Regions from separate parts of the Micromonospora sp. NPDC005299 genome, predicted to be linked through region 2. Evidence: riboswitches for the same ligand, from Rfam matches in the RefSeq annotation. Region 2 holds a riboswitch; each other region holds the start of a gene.

Region 1 (2,254 bases), on a different contig from region 2:
GGGCTCCCCGGCCAGCGCCGGGTCGACGGTGACGGACTCCAGCCGGCCACCCTGGACGGCGACGGCACGGATCCGGCCGTCGGCCGCGCTGCCCTCGGCCCGGAGCAGCTCGGCCGGCGCGCCGTCGGCGTGCTCGGCGGCCCGGGACCGCATCGCGGAGAGCGCCTGTTGCGTCCTGGTCAGCAGCTCGTCGAGGCTCGCGGCCGCGGAGAACGAGTCGTTGGTCATATCCGCGCTTTCTTCACGTCTTTCCGAGCACCGTGACGATAGCAACCGGCCCCGACGTCGAACGCCCGGCCGGGAGGCCCGGCCGGGCGTTCGTGGCGCGGCGGACCGGCCCGCGTGCGACCGGGTCCGGTGGGGGCTCAGCGCAGGCGCAGCTTCTGGCCCGGGAAGATCAGGCCCGGGTCGTCGCCGACCACGCTCTTGTTGCGCTCGTAGAGGGCGTGCCAACCGCCGGCGACGTTCTTCGCGTCGGCGATCTCGGAGAGGGTGTCTCCGGCCCGCACCAGGTAGCTGCCGGCGGTCGGCGCGGTGCGCCGCTCGCTGCGGACGGCCGGCCGGTCGCCACGCGACGACCGCTCCGAGGTGGCCTTCTTCGTCGTGGCCTTCTTCGTCGTGGCCCTCTTCGTCGTGGCCTTCTTCGTCGTGGCCTTCCTCGCGCCCGAGTCGGTGGCCGAGTACTTCTTGGTCGAGCCGCCCTTCTTGCCGCAGACCGGCCAGGCGCCGATGCCCTGTCCGTCGAGGACCTTCTCGGCGATGGCGATCTGCTCGCCGCGGCTGGCCAGGTCGGCCCGGCTGGCGTACTTCTGGCCGCCGTAGCCGTTCCAGGTGCTCCGGGAGAACTGGAGCCCGCCGTAGTAGCCGTTGCCGGTGTTGATGTGCCAGTTGCCGCCGGACTCGCACTGGGCGACGGCGTCCCAGTTGACGCTGGCGGCGCTGGCCGGGGCGGCCGGGCCGAGAAGGGCGGCGGCGCCGGTGGCGGCGCCGACGACGAGCGCCCCGACGGCGGTGCGACGCTGCGCGGTCCGTCGATGACGGGCGACGTGTTCAGTTGCCATGTGGGTTTCCTCCACGCCGACGAGGTGAGCTGTCGGGTTCGGGCCGAGGAGCCCGGCCGCCGCAGGCGGCTTCACCCCGAGGTGTCGTGCACCGAGGAACGTGTGGGTCCCCCGCTCCCGCCCAAAGGTCCAGGTACCACCGGGCCGGCGGCGGGATTAGGCGTTGCCGGCCCGGGGTGTCCGCGATCGCGAACGGATTCGACGTTAGGAACGGTTTGCGACGAACGCCCACTTCTTGTGAAGTTGTTCACCCGGCTGGGCGACGGCACCGTCCCTCGGCTTGCGGAACCGTCGGATCTGTCGTAGCGGCCCGGCCGACGATGTGTTTTCGCAGCTCACAGCGGTGTTTCCGCGCTCCGGCCGAAGAGGACGACCCACCGGCGCCGGGTCCACCGTGGCAAGTGGCCACGGCGCGCGTCGCGGATCCCGGGGCGGTGGGTTCCCGGCCCGGCGGGCAACGCGGGAGGCTACCGTGAGCAGGTTCGCGCAAGATCGGCACGAGGCGGCGAGGCATGAGCGACCACGGACACGAGCTGGCCTTCGGCGGCTTCCTCACGCCGAGCGCCGGGCGGCCCGAGCAGGTGGTGGCGCGCGCCAAGCTCTGCGAGCAGGTCGGCCTGGACCTGGTGACCTTCCAGGACCACCCGTACCAGCCCGGTTTCCTGGACACCTGGACGCTGATGTCCTTCGTGGCCGCGGCCACCAGCCGCATCACGCTGGCCGGCAACGTGCTCAACCTGCCGCTGCGCCAGCCGGTGGTGCTGGCCCGCAGCGTGGCCAGCCTGGACCTGCTCACCGGTGGCCGGGTCGAGCTGGGGCTCGGCGCCGGCGCGTTCTGGGAGGCGATCGAGGCCGTCGGCGGTCGGCGGCTCTCCCCCGGCGCGGCGGTGGACGCCCTCGACGAGGCGATCCGGGTGATCCGCGAGGTCTGGGACACCGAGCGGCGCGGCATGGTCCGGGTCGATGGCGAGCACTACCGGGTGATCGGGGCGAAGCGCGGGCCGGCCCCGGCGCACCCGGTGCAGGTCTGGGTCGGCGCGTACAAGCCGCGGATGCTGCGGCTGGTCGGCCGCGCGGCGGACGGTTGGCTGCCGTCGCTGGCGTACCTGCCAGAGGGCCCGGCGGAGTTGCCGGCGCTGAACGCGCTGATCGACGAGGCCGCCGCGGAGGCCGGGCGGGAGCCGGGCGCGGTG
Region 2 (2,254 bases):
ATCGTTGACATCCACATCGCGCAGACCGTGGAGGCGCTGCTGGCCCGGTCCGCCGTGCTCGCTGACGAGGTGGCCGCCGGGCGGTGTGCCGTGGTCGGCCTGTCGTACCGGCTCAGCGCGGGCGAGGTGCGCACCGTGGCGCAGGCCCCGGCCGGTGCGCCGGCCACCCCCGTGCCCGCCCCGGCCGCGCCCGCGGACCCGGCGCTCGCCGGCTGACCGAGCTGAGAAAACGTCGAAGGGCCGGCCCGCGCGTCGCGGGCCGGCCCCTTTCGGCGTACGTCGTCAGAGCAGCGACATGTGCACGTGGTCGGTGTGGTCGGAGGGTCCGCTGTAGGACTTCCAGCCGGTGGCCGGGAACCAGATCTGCCGGTTCCAGATCACGTAGTAGATGCCCAGCCGGTCCGCGTTGCGGATGAGGAAGGCGGCGACGTTGTTGCCGTACATCCGCTGGTCCTTGGTGCGCCACGAGGAGAAGCCGCTCTTCTGCAACGACCAGTCGCAGGCCCGGCCCTTCGGGTGCTCGAACGGCCCGCCGTTCCGGTGGCAGCCCACGAAGCGGTTGAAGCCGGCCCGCTTGACCTCCTTGTAGGCGTGCAGCGTGCGCGGGGTGACGCAGCCCGAGGTGGTGGGGTCGTTCTCGCTGCACGACTCCGGCTTCCAGTCGCCGTCGGAGGTCCGGCCCGGCCCGACGCGGGCGACCGGCGAGGTGGCCGAGACCAGGCCGCCGGTGAAGCCGATCCCGCCGACCAGCTTCAGCGCCTTCTCCGTCTCGGCCTTCTCGCGGGCCATCGCGTTCTTCTGCTTCTCCTGCTCCCGTACCTCGGCGTCGAGCGCAATCTTGGCCTGCTCGGCGCGGGTCTTCGCGGCGTTGATGGCGGCGAGCTTCTGCGAGTTCAGCAGGTTCAGCTCGTCGAGGGCGGCCGCCCGCCGGACGAACGAGTCGGGCGTGTTGCTCTCCATCAGCATGGCCATGGCGCCCATCCGGCCGGTCCGGTAGGACTGCGCCGCGATCTGGGCCACCTGCGGGCTCAGCGCGTCGAGTTCGCCCTGTGCCGCCTTCACCTCGAGGGCGAGCTGGAGTTGGCGCTTACGCGACGTGTCCAGCTTCGATTTGGCCTGGAGGTAGGCCCGGTTGGCGGCGTCGATGGCCTCGGTGATGAGGGGGTCGTCTTCTTCCTCGGAGTGCCCCGAGGGGGTGGGGGTGCTCGGAGCGGCTGTCGCCGGGGTCGGCCCCACCAGCACGGTGAGCGCGGCCAGCGCAGCCACCACGGGGGTCAGCCAGCGGCGCAGGGGTGCCGTCACAGTGTTCCCTTCCGTCGGCCGCCGACCGGGTTAGCTGACGGGTTCGGGACGGAAGTGGCCCCTACCGCTCGCGCGGATTCACCCCATGTACCTGGTTCCCCGGCTCGCCCGCGGGCGATTGGGCGGCGGCACCGCTGGCGCCGGTGCGCGCCTTCGGCGGTGACCGGCAGCGAGGTTACCCGAGAGTCCTACCCTGGTTCTACGTCCGGAAGCCGACCAATAGCGAGAATTCGTCCTCGCCCTGCGTGACCAGGATCGCGTTTGACGTCCGCCGTCACGCTGCGGAGTGTCACCATGCGGCCTCCGTGCTCCTGTCGCCGTCGGGCCACCCGCCGGCGCGCGGGCCGGGTGCCCCGCCGAGGGCCTCCAGCGCCTCGTCCCGCCCGGCCGGAGGGCGCCGCGAGGAGGGCTCCGCCGGCCCCGCGGTGGTCCCGCGCCGCCCGGCGGTGCTGACCACCGCGGCCAGTCCGGTGGTCAGCGGTACGGCGGCGATCAGGCCGAGCGTGGCCACCGCGCTCCGGACGATCTCCTGGGCCAGGAACTCGCTGGTGAGGATCTCGCTCACCGGCCGGGAGTCGGCGACCAGCAGGAGCAGCAGCGGCAGCGAGGCGCCCGCGTACGCCAGGACGATGGTGTTGACCGTGGAGGCGATGTGCGCCCGGCCCACCCGGGTGGCCGCCCGGTAGAGGTGCCGACGGGAGAGCGCCGGATTGGCGTGGGCCAGTTCGGTGACCGTGGCCGCCTGGGTGACGGTGACGTCGTCCAGCACGCCGAGCGAGCCGATGACGATGCCGGCCAGCAGCAGGCCGTGCAGGTCCACGTCGCGCTGGAACATCGACAGGGTGGTCGCGTCCTCGCTGCCGAATCCGGTCAGGTGGGTGGCGGCGGTGGCCAGGGTGCCGAGCACGCCGGTCAGCACCAGGCTGCCGAGCGTGCCGAGCACGGCCACCGA
Region 3 (2,254 bases), on a different contig from region 2:
TGGTCGTAGACCTCGTCGGCGAAGGCCGCCGCCGCGTCCTCGGTGTCCGCGCCGGAGTAGCGGGCCACCGCGCCGTACCAGGCCGCCGGGTCGCTGCCGGGGCCGACCGGCGCACCCAACTGCTTCTGGTACGAGGCGAGCAGCGCCGCCCCGCCCCGGATGTTCGCGGCCGCGTCGGTGCGCAGCCCCTCCTCGCTGAGGCCGGTGAGCGCCGCGGCGGCGTCGAGCGTCTGCAGGGACGCCTGCGGCAGCACGTCCTCCGCCGGTGCGGCCGCGATGGCCGGGTCGAGGGTGAGCGGGCGTGAGTCATCGCCCCGCGGGTCCTCGTTCTCGTCCACGTGGCCGCTGGCCGGAGTCGCGAGGACCTGCTGGGCGTCGGTGAGGTGCATCGGGCCGTAGCCGCCGCTGGTGCTCGGCTGGCCCGGGTGGGTGTCCCAGCGCGACTCCAGGTACGAGACGCCGAGCAGGACGCTCTGCGGCACGCCGTACTCCGCTGCGGCGGCGGCGTACTGCTCCTGGCGGTCGCTGGTGGGTTGGGCGGTGAGCGGTTCGGCGGCCACCGGTCCGGTCGCCACCAGCGCGGTGGCCGCCGCGACGGCGGCCGCCAGCAGCATCCGTCTACCCGACGGCGGGGGTGAGAGGTGCATCGAACCTCCAGACAGGGATGGGGGTCACTGCGTCCTCACCCTCACCCCGCACACCCTCCGGGTCAATACCTTTCCAGCAAGTAATCTCGTATGAAGAAATCCTTCATTCCGGGCGGGCAGGACGTACGGAGTGTCACGGCGTCTCGGGTTGCGGATTGATAACGACGCTCTCTACTCTGGTCAATCGTCGGCCGCGAGCTTCACCGTCCATCCCGGGTGGTGACGGTCCGACACCGCCGAGTCGCCTCCGGGCGAGCCGGGGACCCAGGTATCTGGGGTGAATCCGCAGCCACTGCGGTAGGGCGCCTCCCTTCCCGCCCGAACCCGTCAGCTAACCCGGTAGGCGGCCAGGAAGAAGGAGTACGGAAGCCCGGTGGCACACCATGCCCCGCGGCCACCGTCGGTCCGGTCGGTCGACCGGTCGACGGCTACGCCGCGTTCCCGCTGGTCCCGTTGCACCACCGCCCTCGCCGCCCTGGTCGGCTCCGCCGTCGTCCTGACCGGCGGCGCCACGGCGGCACACGCCGAACCGTCGGTCGCCGAGATCGAGCGCCAGATCGACCAGGACTGGAACAAGCTCGAACCGATCATCGAACAGGTCAACGCCACCCGCGAGCAGCTCGCCGCCAAGCGGAAGCAGGCCGCCTCGCTGGCCAAGCAGATCGCCCCGCTCCAGGCCCGGGTGGACGCCGCCCTCGGTCAGGTGGGCGGACTCGCCGCCGACGCGTACAAGGGCGACAACAACCTCTCCACCGTCAACGCGCTGCTGGGCAGCCGGTCGCCGAGCGACCTGGTGGACGGCCTCGCACTGCTCGACCGCTTCGCGAACCGCCAACAGGAGCAGGTGCGGACCGTCGCGGAGCTGCGCGACCAGCTGGCCGCCAAGAAGCAGCCGCTGGACGAGATGATCACCGAGCTGTCGCGTACCGAGGCCCAGCTCGCGGCCAAGAAGAAGCAGATCGACGCCGAGATCGTCAAGCTCCAGAAGCTGCGCCTCAAGGTCTACGGCAACGGCGGCGGCGGTCCGCTGCGCCCGGCGCCCTGCCCCGCCGGCTACCCCGGCGGCCCGGCCGGCGTCGCGGTCAAGTTCGCCTGCGCCCAGATCGGCAAGATCTACGTCTGGGGCGCCGCCGGCCCGGACCACTACGACTGCTCGGGCCTGACCATGGCGGCCTGGGCCAAGGCCGGCGTCTCGCTGCCGCACAACGCCCGGCAGCAGCACAATGTGACCAGGCGGGTGAGCCGGAGCGAGTTGCGCGCCGGTGACCTCGTCTTCTACTACAGCGACCTGCACCACGTCGGCATGTACGTCGGTGACGGCTGGGTGGTGCACGCCTCCCAGTCCGGCAAGCCGATCACGATGAAGCGCGTCGACGACGGCCAGATCAACAGCTATGGCCGCCCCGGCTGAGTGGTGAGGAGGGGCCCCTTCTGACGCCTCAGGTAGCGGAAGGGGCCCCCGTTTTACCGCTTTCCGGTTGGTCAGCGGGTCGGCCAGGTGCGCCAGTTCTGCCAGGAGCGGCTCGGGGTCGGGCCGCGCTGGCCCTGGTAGCGCGAGCCGTAGACGGCAGAGCCGTACGGGTGCTCGGCCGGCGAGGAGAGCCGGA

The links. A riboswitch is a leader RNA that binds a small molecule or an ion and turns the genes downstream of it on or off. The one in region 2 is predicted to bind cyclic di-AMP.
Region 1: it holds a riboswitch for cyclic di-AMP, as region 2 does, so the genes downstream of both, ACFYPD_RS07850 (transglycosylase family protein) here and ACFYPD_RS31360 (coiled-coil domain-containing protein) in region 2, are expected to answer to the same signal.
Region 3: it holds a riboswitch for cyclic di-AMP, as region 2 does, so the genes downstream of both, ACFYPD_RS11445 (NlpC/P60 family protein) here and ACFYPD_RS31360 (coiled-coil domain-containing protein) in region 2, are expected to answer to the same signal.

The regions. Positions count from the first base shown of each region.
Region 1 is NZ_JBIAKG010000002.1:535,941-538,194, reverse strand. It holds gene ACFYPD_RS07855 (YbaB/EbfC family DNA-binding protein) at 1-228, opposite strand, end outside; gene ACFYPD_RS07850 (transglycosylase family protein) at 366-1,061, opposite strand; cyclic di-AMP (ydaO/yuaA leader) riboswitch at 1,061-1,234, opposite strand; gene ACFYPD_RS07845 (LLM class flavin-dependent oxidoreductase) at 1,574-2,254, shown strand, end outside.
Region 2 is NZ_JBIAKG010000017.1:26,876-29,129, forward strand. It holds gene ACFYPD_RS31355 (carbonic anhydrase) at 1-216, shown strand, start outside; gene ACFYPD_RS31360 (coiled-coil domain-containing protein) at 283-1,302, opposite strand; cyclic di-AMP (ydaO/yuaA leader) riboswitch at 1,306-1,437, opposite strand; gene ACFYPD_RS31365 (YibE/F family protein) at 1,592-2,254, opposite strand, start outside.
Region 3 is NZ_JBIAKG010000003.1:421,694-423,947, reverse strand. It holds gene ACFYPD_RS11450 (N-acetylmuramoyl-L-alanine amidase) at 1-614, opposite strand, end outside; cyclic di-AMP (ydaO/yuaA leader) riboswitch at 872-1,007, shown strand; gene ACFYPD_RS11445 (NlpC/P60 family protein) at 1,021-2,058, shown strand; gene dcd (dCTP deaminase) at 2,130-2,254, opposite strand, start outside.